3 regions of the Exiguobacterium sp. s80 genome follow, and region 3 is predicted to be linked to each of the others. Evidence: riboswitches for the same ligand, from Rfam matches in the RefSeq annotation. Region 3 holds a riboswitch; each other region holds the start of a gene.
What was found. Region 3 has a riboswitch for lysine ahead of KNP94_RS12245 (amino acid permease). Riboswitches for the same ligand answer to the same signal wherever they lie in the genome.

Region 1 (6,068 bases), on a different contig from region 3:
CAAATGATCTTCTGCATGCAAAAGCAGTAAAGACAATGTCGTCGGCTCACCGCTCGCTTCTTTTTGGACTTGACCGAAATGAATCTGGTGCGCTTCTTGCAACTGTTCTCGGGCATCTGTTAATAACCGCTCAAATGCCTCAAATGATTCTTCCTTGTACACTTCGATTGCTTCACGAATCGTACTTCGCGCATTTCCACTATGCAAAATCATCATGAATGCTACTTGTTCCATCGTCTGTTCATTTGTTTTCATTTCTTCACCCCATCAACTTAACGGCTTGTTCATAGGCCGCTTTTCCGTCGGCCATTCCGTACGCCATCATATCGATGACTTCGACTGGTTTATCTGTCGCTTGTTGAAATTTTGATAATAAAAAGCGCATTTGTGGACCAATCAATACAACATCTGCTCCATCCATTTCTTTTAAAGCTTGGTCTTGACCGACTGCCCAAATTGTCGCCTCTTCACCAAGTGATTGGGCATGTTCCTGCATCTTAGTGACGAGAATACTCGTCGACATTCCTGAACTACACGCCAACATGATTTTTTTCATTTCAACCATTCCTTCCGCGTTTTGGAATCGCTTACAACTTTGATTATACGGATTTTAACATCCATGTCTATACTTGATTTTTATTTTGTTTATTTTTATTTTTAAAAAGTGTAGTGTTGTAATCGAAAACAACTTGGAGGAGGAACAATCATGGAAGAACTGATTTGTTTTGAGCCGATTTTACAGGAGCGGATATGGGGTGGATGTAAGCTTGGTGCATATGGATTTGATACGTTAGGCAAACAAAACATCGGTGAAGCTTGGACCTTGGCTGATCACCAAAACGGGCAAACCAAAGTGAATGCCGGACGTTTTTCCGGTGATGCACTACGGGATTTATGGTCAAATCACCCTGAAATCTTTGGGATGGACACAACGGAAGCTTTTCCTTTACTCATTAAGTGGATTGACGCTGCGGATGATTTATCCGTTCAAGTCCATCCTGACGATCATGATGCCTGTCGCCTAGAAGGACAGCCTTACGGGAAAAATGAATGCTGGTATATCGTCGATTGTCCGGCAGACGCCACCATTATTTATGGGCATGACTTCAAAACAAAAGCTGATTTGTTGCGCGCTGTCCGTGAAGACGATTTAACTTCCGGCTTAATTGATTTGCCTGTTTCACCCGGCGATTTTTTTTACGTTCCAGCAGGTACTGTTCATGCTTTAACCGAAGGGTGTCTTGTCATCGAAATCCAGCAGAACTCTGATACCACGTACCGGTTGTACGATTACGATCGAATTGACCATTCGACCAACAAACCGCGTCAACTCCACCTTAAAGAAGCACTCGAAGTCATTCAATTTCCTCATTTCCAGTACGAGGAGCCTTATGTACCGACCTCTTTTTGTTCAAGACTACTGACAACCAACGCCTATTTTTTTGTCGAGGAATGGGCCATCCATGACATGATTACGATTGCACCACGAACTTCCTTCCAAGTCATCACTATCATCAGTGGCACGCTGATCATCAACCAATTGCGTTATACCGCCGGAGACACGGTTCTGATTCCGGCAAAAGTAACTTGTACCGTTTCTGGAAAGGGGAAACTTCTATTGACTGGTCCAAATCCAACACCGAAACAACGACTTCACATCGGAATTGATCTTGGTGGGACTCACACGCGTGTTGCCGCAATCAATCAGCACCATGTCGTAAAACAATATCGATTTTTGACAGAGGCGGCTGCTGGCCCGGACTATACAATTAAACATTTAAGACAAGCCATCCAAAAGCTACTTGAAGAATTTGAAGTCGAACGAATTGGTATCGCAGCGCCTGGTCCGCTTGATGCAGCAACGGGTCGGCTATTGTCACCTCCAAACCTGCCGGGTTGGGACGATGTAAATTTAGTTCGCCCGTTAGAAGAGTTCTTCAACATCCCGGTTTCCCTTGAAAATGATGCAAATGCCGCCGCGCTCGGCGAAGCATTGTTCGGGGCAGGACAAGACTATACATCCATCTATTACATGACAGTCAGTACAGGAATCGGTGGTGGATATGTCTATCAAAAGACGTTGATTCGAGGCGCACACGGATATGCTGGTGAAATCGGAAATACGATCATCGATGCTTCTGGACCGGAACATCACGTCTTGAACAAAGGCTCACTCGAAGGATTAGCAAGCGGTACGGCTCTTCAGACGCGGGCTGATTCATTAAATGAATCTTCTATTGCACAACTTCTTGGCAATACACAGGAAAGGCTTCGTTTCGTAAATCATTTAGCAACAGGCGTAGCGAACATCATTCACACACTTGATCCGGAAGCCGTCATCATCGGTGGCGGTGTTACGGCTTCCGCCGATTTATTTTGGGAAGAGCTCTTACAAGCCGTCAATGCCCGTCTCTACCCGACGTTACGTCAAAAAACAATCATTCGCTCAGCTGCATTGGAAGGAAATGCCGGTGTCATCGGTGCTGCCCATTTAAATCGGATGAACGCCGAATAACTTCATTGTTCCTTTTGAACAGACTTTACTACTTTTTTTAAAAACAGACTTGAAACTTTTTTCTGAAATATGATAAGGTTTTCTTATTAAAAGAATATGACTATTCTATCGATGAGGTAGAGGCGCGGTCTTAATGAGTATTTGATCTGAGGATGACAACGAGGACGATCAAGGAAAGGTAATGCTGCCGAAGTATCGTCAAGTGTCTGACTTGATGGTACTGGTCGAATTGGGAAATACCCGTTCGATTGCCATACGTGTTTTGTATGGAGCGCTCCAATTCGGCTAAGAAAGACGCATCCAGCAAGGGTGTCGGCTTTGTTGCCGGTGCCCTTGCTTTTTTATATGCAATGGGTCTCATCTTCTAAAAAAAGAGGAGGAACCACACAATGGTCAATTATTCAGATTCAATCGTTGCGCTCATTCCAGCTGTCATTGCAATCGCACTTGCAATCGTGACGCGCAAAGTCGTTATTTCACTTGGTGTCGGTATTTTGATTGGTGCTTTATTGCTGCATAGCTTTAATCCAATCGATACGGTCGTCTATCTCGGCAAAAACATCTTTAGTCTATTTTGGGCGGATGGGGCGTTAAATGAATGGAACGTCTTATTACTCATCTTCTTACTATTACTCGGTGTTCTATCGACGCTTATCCAAACATCGGGCGGTGCACATGCCTTCGGTGAATGGGCAACAACACACGTCAAGACAGCGCGCGGCGCTCGCCTCGCAGCATTTGGTTTAGGTATTTTAATCTTCATCGATGATTACTTCAACAGTCTTGCTGTCGGGAATGTCAGTCGTCCGTTAACGGACCGTCGTGGCGTCTCGCGTGCAAAACTTGCTTATATTATTGACTCGACGGCTGCTCCAGTCTGTGTCATCAGCCCGCTTTCAAGTTGGGGAGCGTTCATCATCTCAATCATCGCGGGTATCTTGACGACACATTCGATTACGGAGTATTCCGCATTCAGTGCTTTCATGATGATCGTGCCACTCAACTTCTATGCGATTTTCGCTCTATTGCTGACGCTTTACATCGCGTACACAGGGATTGCGGTCGGACCGATGCGGACGCATGAACTTCGTGCATTAAAAGGTGAACTTTTCGACGCAAGTAAAGGAACACCGATGGGGATGGCAGAGGAAGTCAAAGAACACGAAGGTGGAAAAGTACGTGACCTCGTCGTTCCGATTATCGTTCTCGTCATTGCAACGGTTTCCGCATTACTCTTTACCGGTGCTCAGGCACTCGCTGCTGACAATCGTGCATTTACGTTGATTGGTGCATTTGAAGCGACAGACGTAACACGTTCACTCGTTGCTGGTGTCGTCATCAGTTTAGTCGTTGCTTTCCTGATGTTGATTGGTCGGAAAATCCCGGCGCGCGAATACGGACACAGCATCTGGGCTGGGATGAAATCCATGTGGCCTGCTGTCGTCATCTTATTATTCGCTTGGACAATCATCGCTGTTATCGGTGACATGAAAACAGGTGAGTACTTAGCAAGCTTCGTCAGTAAGTCGATTTCTGCTTCGTACCTCCCCTTCTTATTGTTCTTGATTGCAAGCTTAATGGCATTCTCGACAGGTACAAGTTGGGGAACATTCGGTATCATGCTGCCGATCGGTGCTGACCTCATCATGGCGGTCGAACCGAATCTCTTACTTCCGACGCTCGCTGCCGTTCTTGCCGGATCCGTCTTCGGAGACCACTGTTCACCAATTTCCGATACGACGATTCTCAGTTCGACAGGTGCCGGTTCGCATCATATCGATCACGTCACGACACAACTTCCGTATGCGTTGGTTGGTGCGGCGACATCGGCAGTCGGCTACCTTGTGCTCGGTTTAACCGATTCATCAATCATCGGCTTCATCGGTGCACTTATCGCCTTCTTACTCGCACTCGTCGTCCTGAATGTCGTCTCGAAGCGCGGTAAAGTACCAACTGAACTTCGCGCTGAATAATAAAAAATAACGCTCAGCTTAGCCTAGACGAGAAAAAAAGAAGGGATTGCCATCTACCGTGATGTGCAATCCCTTTTTTTAAGTTGTAGACAACATGGTATGGAGAAATAAAAAGCGTCTTTTTTTCGTTGCTTTCTTCGGGCGAGGCGCAAGCCGTTGCTCCTTGATCCTTACGGACAACGAGCAGGGTCTTGCCTGCCTCTGAAAGTGCGTTAAAAACGCACTTTTCCCCGTAGGAGTCAACGAAACGTGATGCTTTTTAGGTAATACCGTGAGAGAAATACAGGAAAGCACGAACGAATTGCAATTCGATATCGCATGTTCACGCTTCATAAGCGTTTGTCTACACGCTGAAGCGATCATTCTTACACCATCAAGGCACACACTTCATTTGCAAACGCAACTGGATCTTCGATTGGCAAGCCTTCCATGAGCAACGCTTGTTGGTACATTAATTTCGTATAGCGTTCAAATTTCGGACGGTCTTCTTTAAAGGCCGTTTCAATGGCTTGGAAGACGTCATGTGACGTGTTCAACTCCAAAATTTTCACGGCTGAAACATCTTGGTTGTTCGGCATCGACTTAAGAATTTTCTCCATTTCAATCGAAACGGCACCATCCGTCGCGAAGCAGACCGGATGTGATTTTAAGCGTGACGAAGCTTTGACTTCTTTGACTTGCCCAGCGAGCACTTCCTGCATTGCTGTAAACATCTCGACTTGTGTTTCGGTCGTTTCTGCTTGATCCGCTTGCTCGATTCCAAGATCACTGCTCGTAACCGATTTAAATTCTTTTCCTTCATAGTTGAGCAACATTTGAATCGCGAACTCATCGATTTCTTCCGTAAAGTACAGAATGTCGAACCCTTTGTCTTTGACAAGCTCCGACTGTGGCAACTTATCTAAACGGTCCGTACTTTCCCCTGAAGCATAGTAAATGTATTTTTGATCTTCCGGCATCGCCGCGACGTATTCAGCGAGCGTGACCAGCTTCTTCTCTTTTGCCGAGTGGAACAGGACAAGATCTTTGACCGTCTCTTTATGCATGCCGTAATCATTGTAGATTCCAAACTTCAATTGACGACCAAAGGCTTGATAAAAGGCTTCATACTTCTCGCGATCGTCACGAAGCAGTCCTTCAAGTTGCGTCTTAATCTTACTTTGAATGTTTTTTGCAATCAATTTGAGTTGGCGGTCGTGCTGCAACAACTCACGTGAAATATTGAGTGACAAGTCTTCCGAGTCGACCATCCCTTTGACGAAGCTAAAGTGGTCCGGCAAGAGGTCACTGCATTTTTCCATGATCAAGACGCCGTTCGCATACAGTTCAAGCCCTTTCTCGAACTCTTTCGAATAATAGTCGAAGGACGGTTGCTCCGGAATGAATAAAATCGATTGATAACGGACGGCACCATCTGCACTGATATGGATGTGCTTGACTGGTGTATCAAATCCATATCGTTTTTCTTGATAGAAGTTCGTGTAATCCTCGTCCGTCAACTCCCGTTTATTTTTCCGCCAAATCGGCACCATGCTGTTGATTGTCTTGACGACCTTCACTTCTTCCATCTCGTCCGATCC
Region 2 (6,068 bases), on a different contig from region 3:
GTAACGAATGTGGTGTCCTTGAAAACCCTTGGACAGAACCGCCGCAAGATGCTTATGCACTGACGGTCGCACCGGAAGAAGCACCGGATCAAGCAGAAGAAGTCATTATCGGTTTTGAAGCGGGTGTTCCGACTTCAATCAACGGAACAGTCTACCCACTGGCGAAGTTGATTACAGAACTCAACATCATCGCCGGAGCACATGGTGTCGGACGGATTGACCACGTCGAGAACCGTCTCGTCGGAATCAAATCGCGGGAAGTGTATGAATGCCCGGGAGCAACGGTCTTGCTAAAAGCCCATGCCGCACTCGAGACCATCACATTGACGAAAGACGTCGCTCACTTCAAACCGATTTTAAGTCAACAATATGCAGAAACAATCTACAACGGTTTGTTCCACGCACCGTTAACGAAAGGTCTGAAAGCATTCTTAAAAGCGACGCAACAAGACGTCACGGGCGAAGTACGGGTCAAACTCTACAAAGGGAATGCGACGGTCACAGGACGTCAGTCACCGGTGTCACTTTATGACGAGAAGCTTGCGACGTATACGAAAGAAGATGCGTTCGATCATGAAGCAGCGAAAGGATTCATTAAATTGCACGGTCTTGCGATTGCGACACACGCAAGTGTTCATCGGCAGGAAGGCGTGACAAAATGACGAAACTTTGGGGCGGACGGTTTACAGAAGGGGCTTCCGCTCAGGCTGAAGCGTTTGGGGCATCGATTTCATTCGACCAAAAGCTTGCGGCAGTTGATTTAGAAGGAAGTCTCGCCCATGCCAATATGTTGTATCAACAAGGTATCCTAGAAGAGACGGAATGGAAAAAAATCGAAGCGGGTCTCAAGACGTTACAAGCTTCGATTGGAACACATGTCTATTCGCTTGCTGACGAAGACATCCACATGAATCTCGAACGGTTGCTGACGGAACAAATCGGACCGGTCGCAGGGAAGTTGCATACAGCGAGAAGTCGGAATGACCAGGTTGCGACGGATTTACATTTGTGGATGGAACAACATGTGGTTGATTTAATCGAAAGCCTACGCAACTTGCAGACGGTGATTACGGAACAGGCGGATGTACACATCGAAACCGTCATGCCGGGGTATACCCACTTACAGCGGGCACAACCGATTTCACTTGCACACCATCTACTCGCGTATTTTTGGATGTTCGACCGTGACGTAGATCGTCTGACAGATAATTTGAAACGGATTCGGATTTCGCCGCTCGGTGCTGGGGCACTCGCCGGGACGACATTCCCGATTGACCGTTTCAAGTCAGCGGAACTGCTCGGATTTGAGCACGTCTATCCGAACAGCCTCGATGCTGTATCGGACCGTGACTTCGTCATTGAATATCTCGGGATTGCTTCGACGGTCATGATGCACCTCTCACGCTTTTGTGAAGAAATCATCATCTGGGCGTCGCAAGAATTTTCATTCATCGAATTGTCAGATGCATTTTCAACGGGTTCGAGCATGATGCCACAAAAGAAAAACCCGGACTTCGCTGAATTGATTCGCGGAAAAACAGGGCGTGTCTATGGAAACCTGATGGGGTTCCTGACGACGATGAAAGCATTACCGCTCGCTTACAATAAAGACATGCAAGAAGATAAAGAAGGTGTCTTCGATACGGCAGATACCGTTTTACAATCCGTTCAAATCTTTACGGGAATGCTCGAATCAGCAACGTTTAAGACAGAAGCGCTCAAGAAGGCGACAATGCAAGACTTCTCGAATGCGACGGAACTAGCAGATTATCTCGTCACAAAAGGTGTTCCTTTCCGGGAAGCGCATGAAATCGTCGGAAAAGCGGTCCTCCATTGTGTTCAGACGAATTGTTTCTTAAAAGATTTAACGCTTGAAACGTATCAAACGTTCCACTCCGTCATCGCGGAAGATGTTTATCCGCTCCTCGACCCGGTGCAAGCAGTAGCAAGAAGAGGAAGTTACGGCGGGACAGGTTTTGCTGCTGTTTCTGTACAACTCGATCAAGCGAAGAAAAAACTCGCGGATTAACGGAAAAATGAAAAAATTTTAGCAAATGACTGGATTTAACAAAAAATGTTTGCTATAACTGTAACTAACAACCGACAGATAGAGGCGCGGATGACATCAGTAACATCATTTATTGAAGCGAGCATGCTGAGTGATGTGAAAGGGGAAATCCGCCGAAGTGAATGAGAAAGATGCTTCTTCTCATTTGCTGGTACAACGGTTAAGATCCGTTGTACTGCCGAAACCGATGTTTCGGAGCGCTATCTTACGTAAAAGAACGAAAGACTTTGTCTTCGTTTGTCCGATCGTGATAACGACGGGCCGTAGGAACGCTCCTACCGGCCCGTCGTTTTTTTCTGTTTCGGGACAAAGGAGATAGGATTGTGACAACTGTACTTAAATTTGGTGGTAGCTCGGTCGCGACTGTCGAACAGATTCAGTCAATTGCGAATTATTTAAAAAATCGGACAGAACAAGGTGAAAAATTAGTGGTCGTCGTCTCTGCGATGGGGAAGATGACAGACTCGCTCATCGCACAAGCGCAAGCAATCACGGATCGTCCTGAACGACGTGAACTCGATCGATTGCTCGCAATCGGCGAAGAACAAACGATTTCGTTACTCAGCATCGCCTTAAATTCCGTCGGAGTAAAAGCCTTATCACAAACAGGTGCGCAGGCAGGAATCAGCACGATGGGGGTTCATACGAAAAGTAAGATTAAACAAATTGACGGGGACTTGTTACGAAAGAAACTCGAAACCTATGATGTCGTCATCGTCGCCGGATTCCAAGGTGTCAACGAGCTCGGGGATGTTACGACACTCGGTCGTGGTGGATCAGACACAACGGCTGTCGCCTTAGCGGCCGTCCTTGATAAGCGCTGTGAAATCTATACAGATGTCGACGGTGTCTATACGGCGGATCCGCGGATTCATCAAGCGGCACAGCCGATTCCACAAATTTCATATGATGAAATGATGGAAATGAGTGCACTGGGATCGAAGGTCATGGAGATGCGCAGCGTCGAACTCGGGAAAAAATACGGCGTGCATATCTTTGTTGGGAAAACACTTGAATCGGAAAGAGGGACTTGGATCATGGAGGCAACAGAAACGATGGAACAAAAAGCAGTCACGAGCGTCAGTGTAACGAAAAATGTTTTGACGGTTTCAATCAAACACGTTCCACAAACCAATTCAGCAGTCGCCGACATTTTTGAATTGTTATCGAATCGCCATGTCAATATCGACATGATCAGTCAAACGACCTTTGATAGTGACGTGTTCCTCTCGTTCTCTTGTCCACTCGATGAAGAAGAGTTTCTCGAAGAGGCACTGAAAGATATCATCGATCGTTTTCCGACCGTTAAAGTCGATCGTCATAACGAGCATGCCAAGTTATCGGTCGTCGGAATCGGAATGCGTGACGCAACGGGCGTCGCATCAAAATTATTTGCGACGTTCCGTGCCGAGAACATCACGTTTTATCAAGTCACGACATCAGAAATCAGTATCTCGTATACAATCGCACAAGCAGATATCGAACGAACGGTCGCGGCGATCGCGAACGCGTTTAGCCTGTAAGGAGGAATGAACATGTACCACGTAGCAGTCATCGGTGCGACAGGCGCCGTCGGACAAAAGATGTTACAAGTCTTGAAGGAACTCGATTTTCCAGTCGGTCAACTATCGGCGTATGCTTCAGAACGATCAGCAGGAAAAATCGTTTCGTTTAATGGAACGGACGTGACGATTACAGCTTTATCGGAAGACATCATCCATCACGGGATCGACGTTGCATTATTCGCAGCCGGTGGAGCAATCAGTGAACAGTATGCCCCCTTGCTGGCAGAACACGGAACACTTGTCGTCGATAATTCAAGTGCTTTCCGGATGCAAGAGACGATTCCGCTCGTCGTACCAGAAGTCAATCCGGAAGCGGTCAGCAGCACCGACCGACTGATCGCTAATCCGAACTGCTCGACGATTCAATCCGTCGTTGCCCTGGCACCACTCAAACACTTAGGTTTTGAACGAATCACGTATACGACGTATCAAGCAGTCTCCGGTTCCGGTCAAAAAGGAATTGAGGACTTGGCGCGAGGCAGCCGCGGTGAAGAACCGGTCAACTATCCGCACCCGATCCATGATAATATCTTGCCGCATATCGATGTCTTCTTAGAAGACGGGTACACGAAAGAAGAGCAAAAAATGATTGACGAGACACGGAAGATTTTTAACCAACCGAACTTACCGGTCAGTGCGACGTGTGTCCGTGTTCCCGTCACAAATTCGCATTCGGTTGCAATCAACGTGACGTTTTCAAACGAGACGACGGTCGAAGCGATTCGCACAGCACTTGCTGACGCGCCAGGCGTCGTACTGGTTGATGATGTTTCGCGAAATCAGTACCCGATGCCGCTTGATGCAAGCGGGACGGACGAAGTGTACGTCGGGCGGATTCGTCAAGATCAAACGCTCGCGAACACATTCCATCTGTGGTGTGTCGCGGATAACATTCGAAAAGGCGCGGCGTCAAATGCAGTCCAGGTCGCGCGTCATGCTTTAGAAAACGGCATCCATTCTTAATCATACTAAGGAGGAATTTAACATGTTCAAAGGAGCAGGAACAGCACTAGCGACACCGTTCAATTCAGCAGGTGAACTCGACTTAGTCGTTTTTGAACAGTTGATTGAACAGCAACTTGCAGCCAATATCCAAGCGCTCGTCGTCGCCGGGACGACAGGTGAAGGATCGACGCTTTCGAGCGAAGAGTTCGAAACGTTACTTGAGACAGCAGTCCGTGTCACGGCAGGTCGTGTTCCGGTCATTGCCGGTACGGGAACGAACAATACGGCACAGACGATTGAAAAAACGAAAACGGCTCAGCGGCTCGGAGCGGATGCAGCGATGCTCGTGACACCGTATTACAATAAAACGTCACAAGCCGGTTTGATTGCTCACTTTACCGCAGTCGCGGATGCTGTCGAATTACCCATCATGTTATACAACGTACCTTCACGGACGGGTGTCGCGATTGCAGTTGAGACAGCTGTAACACTCGCGGAGCATCCGAACATTCAAGCATTCAAAGAAGCGAGCGGGGATGTCAGTTTCATGGGTGAATTGATGACGGCACTCCCCGAAGGTTTTGCAGTCTTCTGTGGCAACGACGATCAAATCCTGCCGTACATGGCATGGGGAGCACAAGGTGTCATCTCGGTCCTGTCGAACCCGTACCCGGCAGAAACACAAGCGCTTGCTGAAGCCGTGCTCGCAAACGACTTAGTGACGGCACGACGCATTCAAAGTGATTTAATGCCTGTCATCGCAGCCATCTTTAGTGACGTCAACCCGATTCCTGTTAAAGCAGCACTCGAAGAAGTCGGGTTTGCAGTCGGTGCACCACGCTTGCCGCTCGTTCGCCAATCCGAAGCCGGGCATGCACACTTACTCGAGACGATGCGTGCTTATAAAGGAGTGGTTCGATGAAGCTTGCCATTCATGGATATGGTGCGACAGGGCATTATGTCGAGGAATTGGCACCCGCTGAAGTTGTCGCCGTTATCGATCAGACGAAGTCAGCGGAGAAAATTCCTTCGTATCAAACGGTGTCCGAGCTAACAGAAGAAGTCGATGCCATCATCGATTTCTCTCACCCGAGCTTGTTGCCGGATTTACTGGCGTATGGCCTCAAAACGAAAACACCGCTCGTCATCGCGACGACCGGATTTTCGGAAGCGGAGTTACAAACGATAAAAGACGCTTCGACTGAAATTCCAATTTTTCAGTCGTACAACATGTCGTTCGGGATCGCGATGATGCAGCAATTGTTACAGGTGCTCGTACCACTCGCCAGTTCGTTCGATATCGAACTATTAGAAAAGCACCACAATCAAAAGGTCGATGCACCAAGCGGGACGGCAGAACTCTTATTGCGGACGATTCAAGAACTCCGTGACGTCCAGCCGGTCTATGAACGTGAATCGACACGGGAAAAACGCCAAGCGTCTGAGATCGGCATGCACTCGATGCGTGGTGGAACAATTTTCGGTGAACA
Region 3 (6,068 bases):
ATGTGCAGTCGGGAACAGGTTACGGGCGACTGTCGTCCGCGCTAATTCAGAGATTTTTTTCGCATCCTTCAATGATGTGTTCGGTAAAATGATCAAAAATTCTTCTCCGCCGTACCGACCGACTAAATCATCCGGACGTACAATAGAGGCAAGTGTCGTTCCGAGTTGCCGCAACACATCGTCGCCCGCATCATGACCATATGTATCGTTAACGTGTTTGAAGAAATCGATATCGATCAGGATAAGTGAATATCCATCGTCATCCGATCCGACGAGTGATAGGGAGTCGTCCAGACGTCGGCGATTAGCGAGACCCGTCAAGGCGTCGGTCATCGCAAGTTTTTGCTGGTACTGGATATTTTCAAAATGTCGTCGCAGTTCGGCTAATAAGCGATAGGTGACGAGTCCGGCTAATAAATTAAAGAAAATGTACGTAACCGATACTTTGAAAAACGTTTCCCAACTGTTTGTCAGTGCATAGATAGCTGGTAACGAATAGAGAATACCGATTCCGATCATTAATTCAAAAGTCAGCAATGTATTACGTAAAAATCTGCGTGCTATGCCAATTGTCAAAATGAATAAAATCATGATGACGGAAGCGAGAATCGCTCCTTCGATTTGATCAGCAGGTGTAATTAAAAAACGCGTTCCGATAATCATGACTCCCGTGATGAAGGCACTAGGCAATCCGCCAAATAATGTGGCAATCGCGACAGGAATGATACGTAAGTCAATCCGGGCAATATCAATTTGAATGCTGTTGAACATGAGGAGTACAGCAATTGCACCAGCTACACAACCTAAAATAAGGCGTGATTCAAGCTTTGATTTTGGTGTAATTCTTGGTTGATTTCGAAAAGGTAAAAATAAAAGCGTGATCGTCGTGAATAAGAGACAAAAATTTATGATGAAGTTATTCATAATAGACAACAAATCCTCCCAACTCCCCCTGCAGTATACTTCCAATTATATACTTTGAGTATACTCGTTCTACTAACGGTATAGGAGGTCTGAATGTTTAGAATAAAAAAAGAAAAACAGAATAAAACCTCTGTCCTTCTCTTGATTTTTAATTTATTAATTGGATGAGACGACTTCTTCATCCATTGTCGCGAGGATTTTATCAAATACATGGATCATCACGTTCAGTTCCTCTTCAGACAAAGTGCCGAATCGCTCCTGAAGATATTTGCGACGGACGACTTCGAGATTCCGAAAAGCGGCCTCTCCCTCGTCAGTCAAGGCAAGGACGATTGAACGACGATCTTCCGTCGAACGTGTCCGTGTCACAAAACCGGTCTTATAAAGTTTATCTGTCAAAGCGGTGACCTGACTTGTCGCAAGTTCGAACTGTTCCGCGAGTAATGTCGGACGCTGGGGGCCGTTTTCAGATAAGCTACGTAAGATGAAGAATTCACTTCGCGTGGCAGTACCTTCAAACAGTTGATTCAACTCACGGCGCAACGTCCGGAGAATCACGCGCATTTGTTCTTCTAATCGATATGTCAATTGGTCATGTTGTTCTTGTCCCATCTGAGCAACATCCTTTCTGTACTACCTTCTACCATTTAGTGTACTAAAAATATCGGAATTTTACTATGAGCACGGTAGGATTCAAAAATATAAATTGACAAACAAGAAACATATTATGTACTATGTCGAAGTAATGAATTAGTAAATCAACTTAATTAGTTCTCACTCAACCAGTGGGATGGAGGTTGCGATTCTTATGAGTCGGGTTACGGATGTCGTCAAGCGGCAGATGAAATAGCTCAAAAGGAAGAATTGCCGAAATCGTAGACTACTTTGAAAGTCAGCGATTGGGATTAGATCAAACAGGTCTAATACTGTCATGAACCGTTTGCGGTTTATGGGGAGCTATCTTTCACGACGGTAGAATGAGACGCATCATCGATATGTTGCGTTCTCATCTTCCTCTTGGAAGGTGAGGGCGCTTTTTTACGCCCTCTCAAAAATTATAAAAAGAGAGAAGCGACAGACATGAACAATTTACAACAGCAACAACAACCCCTCGATTCCACAGCAGAAGGGCTACAACGAGGGCTTCAAGCCCGGCATATGTCGATGATTGCAATTGGCGGAGCGATTGGGACCGGTTTATTCATCGCGTCAGGTGCCTCTGTTGCAGCGGCAGGACCGGGTGGTGCGTTACTTTCTTATACAATCGTCGGATTGATGGTCTACTTCTTGATGACGAGCCTTGGGGAGATGGCCGCCTATATGCCGGTCGCAGGATCATTCTCGACGTACGGGACGAAGTTCGTCGACCCTTCATTCGGATTCGCCTTAGGATGGAACTATTGGTACAACTGGGCCGTCACGATTGCCGTCGAGCTCGTCGCAGCACAAATCGTCATGCATTACTGGTTCCCGAACATTCCGGGCGTCTATTTTAGCGCGCTGTTTTTACTTTTAATGATTGGATTAAATTATTTTTCGGTCAAAGGATTCGGTGAAGCCGAGTACTGGTTTGCGATGATTAAAGTCGTCACGGTCATCGTGTTTCTTGGTGTAGGAGTCGCGATGATTTTTGGTATCTTTACTTCGGAGCCACCAGCAGGGTTCAAAAACTTTGGCTTAGGTGATGCACCGTTTGTCGGAGGGATTCCAGCTGTCATCGGTATCATTCTTGTCGCAGGTTTTAGCTTTCAAGGGACGGAGCTCGTCGGAATCGCAGCAGGCGAGTCGGAAGATCCTGAAAAAAATGTCCCGAAAGCAGTTAAACAGGTGTTTTGGCGCATTTTATTATTTTATGTATTTGCGATCTTCGTCATCGGAATGTTGATTCCATACACAAGTCCGAGCCTTGTCTCAAATGATATTACGGATGTTGCCGTCAGTCCGTTCACACTCGTCTTCGAAAAAGCAGGACTCGTGTTTGCAGCAGCATTGATGAATGCGGTCATCTTGACGTCCGTCTTGTCTGCCGGGAACTCCGGGATGTATGCTTCAACCCGGATGCTCTACACACTGGCACGACAAGGTGATGCACCGAAACTATTTGCGAAAGTCTCAAAAAACGGTGTGCCGCGGAATGCGTTACTCGCGACAGGGGCGATTGGTGCGCTTTGTTTCTTGACGTCGATGTTCGGTGGACAAGTTTATCTTTGGTTACTGAATGCTTCCGGAATGACAGGATTTATCGCGTGGCTCGGGATCGCGATCAGCCATTACCGTTTCCGAAAAGGTTTCGTCGCCCAAGGGCATGCGTTACGTGACTTACCGTACGTTGCACCGGCGTTCCCGTTTGGTCCGCTATTCGCATTTGGCCTGTGTTTCCTCGTTATCGTTGGGCAAAACTATGCCGCGTTCCTCGCTGATCAAATCGACTGGGTTGGGATTGCAGCAACGTATATCGGAATTCCGTTATTCTTGGTCTTCTGGCTCGGACATAAAGTCAAACACCGGACATCGGTTGTCCGGTATGATGAGATGGAGTTTCCGAAGCATCCGAAAAAATAATAGTATAAGCTAAAGGACCCTCTCGCTTACGAGAGGTCAGACTATAGGCAAAGTGTTATCGGGAATCGGGAGATCAAGCGTCTTTTTTCGTTGCTTTCCTCGGGCGAGGCGCAAGCCGTTGCTCCTTGATCCTAACGGACAATGAGCAGGGTCTTGCCTGCCTCTGACAGTGCGTTGAAAACGCACTTTTCCCTTAGGAGTCAACGAAACATGACGCTTTTTAGGTAGTATCGTGACGGATTGTCTCTCGTTATCGCATGTTTACGCTTATTAATAGTTTGTCTACACACCAAAACCCTCTCACTTGCGAGAGGGTTTTTCTGTATAGAAGAAGCGAATAATTCCCGAAAGATTTTTTCAGTTTCTTTCCATGATATGTCCCTTCAAGTATGTCAATCCGTAATTGGATTATTTCTTTTTAATAATTTTATTTTTATCTAAAAATATTGTTTCAATAAAGTAAAAATAAGGAATAAATTCTTTACGGTAAACCTACTAAAACGATTGAGATGGAGGAAGTGTGAAATGAGTACATATGAATTGATTTTGACACTGGGTTCGGCCGCGTTCTTCATGGCGCTCGTTGCTTATGTATCCTATCGCATGACACGAGGCAAGGAACAGGGAGTTGACGAATATTTTTTGGCAGGACGTGGACTAAGCGGAATCTTTATTGCCGGTTCCTTGCTTCTGACCAACCTTTCGGCAGAACAACTGATTGGTTTGAACGGTCAGTCGTTCATGGGGAATATGTCGAGCATGGCGTGGGAAGTCACGGCAGGGTTTGCTGCCATCATCATGGCGATCTACCTGTTGCCTAAGTTTTTGGGGATGGGGATTTCGACGTTACCTGAATTTTTAAGTCAGCGCTATGATGAAACGGTCCGGCGGATGACGGTGCTCTTATTCTTACTTGGCTACATGTGCGTGACGATTCCATCGATGCTTTACTCCGGCGGGATTGCCGTCTTACAGCTGTTTAACGTACCGGAGTTATTTGGATTGAGTTATACGCAGTCGCTGTGGCTTGTCATTTGGGTTGTCGGGATCATCGGGGCCATCTATGCAATTTTCGGAGGACTACGGGCTGTCGCCGTCTCCGATACATTAAATGGAGTCGGCCTTGTCATCATCGGTTTCCTCGTTCCGATTCTTGGTTTTTTTGCACTCGGGGACGGAAACATGGTCGACGGAATGAAGCGTCTCGCAACGACACACCCTGAAAAATTGAATGCGATTGGGTCGTCAACCGACGCCGTTCCGTTCTTTTCGATTTTTACAGGGATTCTGTTTGCGAATCTCTTCTATTGGTCACTCAATCAATATGTGATTCAGCGCGTGCTTGGAGCAAAGGACTTAAAAGAGGGACAAAAGGGTGTCTTGATGACAGGCTTCCTGAAACTACTCGTCCCGGTATTCATGTTGATTCCGGGTGTGATTGCGTACCATTTGTATGGAGATAATCTAGCAAGTGGAGATTTGGCCTATCCGAAATTAATCACGGAGTTGCTCCCTGTCTCATTGATGGGATTTTTCTTGGCCGTCTTGCTGGGAGCAGTCTTTAGTTCATTCAACTCACTCTTAAATAGTATCGCGACGTTGTTCGTACTCGACATTTATCGCCCGGTCTTTGCGAAAGAAGCGACCGATCGGCAGTTGATCCGTGTCAGTAAAATCTTCGGAACGATCGTTGCCTTGATTTCATTTGTCGTCGCTCCATTCTTAATGTATGCACCAGACGGTCTTTGGACGTTGATTCGTCAGTTCACAGGATTTTTCAACATTCCGATTCTCGTCATCGTCATGATGGGAATGCTCGTGCGGACGATTCCACCGATTGCTGCCAAAATCGTCATTGTTTTTCATGTCATTGCCTATTACTTCTTTGTTTTCGGACTCAGACAGTTGTTCGGAATCGATCACGGAATCAGCTTTATCCATGGCTATGGTATTTTATTGGTGATCGAAGTGCTGTTCATGTGGTTCATGGGAAAATATCGTCCTGTTATGCAGGTGAATCGTCGTCGACCGGTACGTACGACGGGGATGACGCCGTGGAAATATGCGATGCCTGTCTCGGTCTTACTCGTGTCGAGTATCATCTTGATGTATGTCCTCTTCTCGAAAATAGGACTCGCCTATCCGGATGGTATCGTTTCAGGCTGGTTCTGGCCAATCACGCTTGTCTTGCTTGTCGGGACGGTCTTCCTCTGGCGCTTTGCCTTGAAGTCGTGGCATACGCGGTATACGACTTATCTCGAGGAAGAGTACAAACGAGCGGAATAAGTTCACAGTTGACGGCTCAAATCGATTAAGATTAAAGAAAAATGGAGGCGAGCATCGTGAACTACTGGTACCACTTTAAACGGGCATTCATCCCGATTGCGATTTTATTGATTACATTAGCGATTTATCAAATGATTTATCGCATGAACAACATTTGGTATTCGCTCGGCGGATTGATTTTAGTTTTTGCAGCGATTTATTTTGTCATGCGACGCCTGAAGGCAAATCCAGAAGATTGAGTGAGCAAGATAGTAGGGGCATGCTTTAAAAAGCAGTAGACTAGAGAGATAGAAAGA

Region 1: it holds a riboswitch for lysine, as region 3 does, so the genes downstream of both, KNP94_RS06960 (Na+/H+ antiporter NhaC family protein) here and KNP94_RS12245 (amino acid permease) in region 3, are expected to answer to the same signal.
Region 2: it holds a riboswitch for lysine, as region 3 does, so the genes downstream of both, KNP94_RS11105 (aspartate kinase) here and KNP94_RS12245 (amino acid permease) in region 3, are expected to answer to the same signal.

Annotation. Positions count from the first base shown of each region.
Region 1 covers NZ_JACSMP010000002.1:83,412-89,479, reverse strand. Annotated here, with positions in the region: gene KNP94_RS06975 (PTS sugar transporter subunit IIA) at 1-255, opposite strand, end outside; gene KNP94_RS06970 (PTS sugar transporter subunit IIB) at 260-556, opposite strand; gene manA (mannose-6-phosphate isomerase, class I) at 707-2,515, shown strand; lysine riboswitch at 2,625-2,800, shown strand; gene KNP94_RS06960 (Na+/H+ antiporter NhaC family protein) at 2,905-4,488, shown strand; gene htpG (molecular chaperone HtpG) at 4,854-6,068, opposite strand, start outside.
Region 2 covers NZ_JACSMP010000005.1:172,571-178,638, reverse strand. Annotated here, with positions in the region: gene KNP94_RS11115 (argininosuccinate synthase) at 1-662, shown strand, start outside; gene argH (argininosuccinate lyase) at 659-2,029, shown strand; lysine riboswitch at 2,101-2,279, shown strand; gene KNP94_RS11105 (aspartate kinase) at 2,392-3,591, shown strand; gene KNP94_RS11100 (aspartate-semialdehyde dehydrogenase) at 3,604-4,596, shown strand; gene dapA (4-hydroxy-tetrahydrodipicolinate synthase) at 4,619-5,500, shown strand; gene dapB (4-hydroxy-tetrahydrodipicolinate reductase) at 5,497-6,068, shown strand, end outside.
Region 3 covers NZ_JACSMP010000007.1:56,052-62,119, forward strand. Annotated here, with positions in the region: gene KNP94_RS12235 (GGDEF domain-containing protein) at 1-924, opposite strand, end outside; gene KNP94_RS12240 (MarR family winged helix-turn-helix transcriptional regulator) at 1,081-1,536, opposite strand; lysine riboswitch at 1,708-1,892, shown strand; gene KNP94_RS12245 (amino acid permease) at 2,005-3,486, shown strand; gene KNP94_RS12250 (solute:sodium symporter family transporter) at 4,012-5,772, shown strand; gene KNP94_RS12255 (hypothetical protein) at 5,829-6,011, shown strand.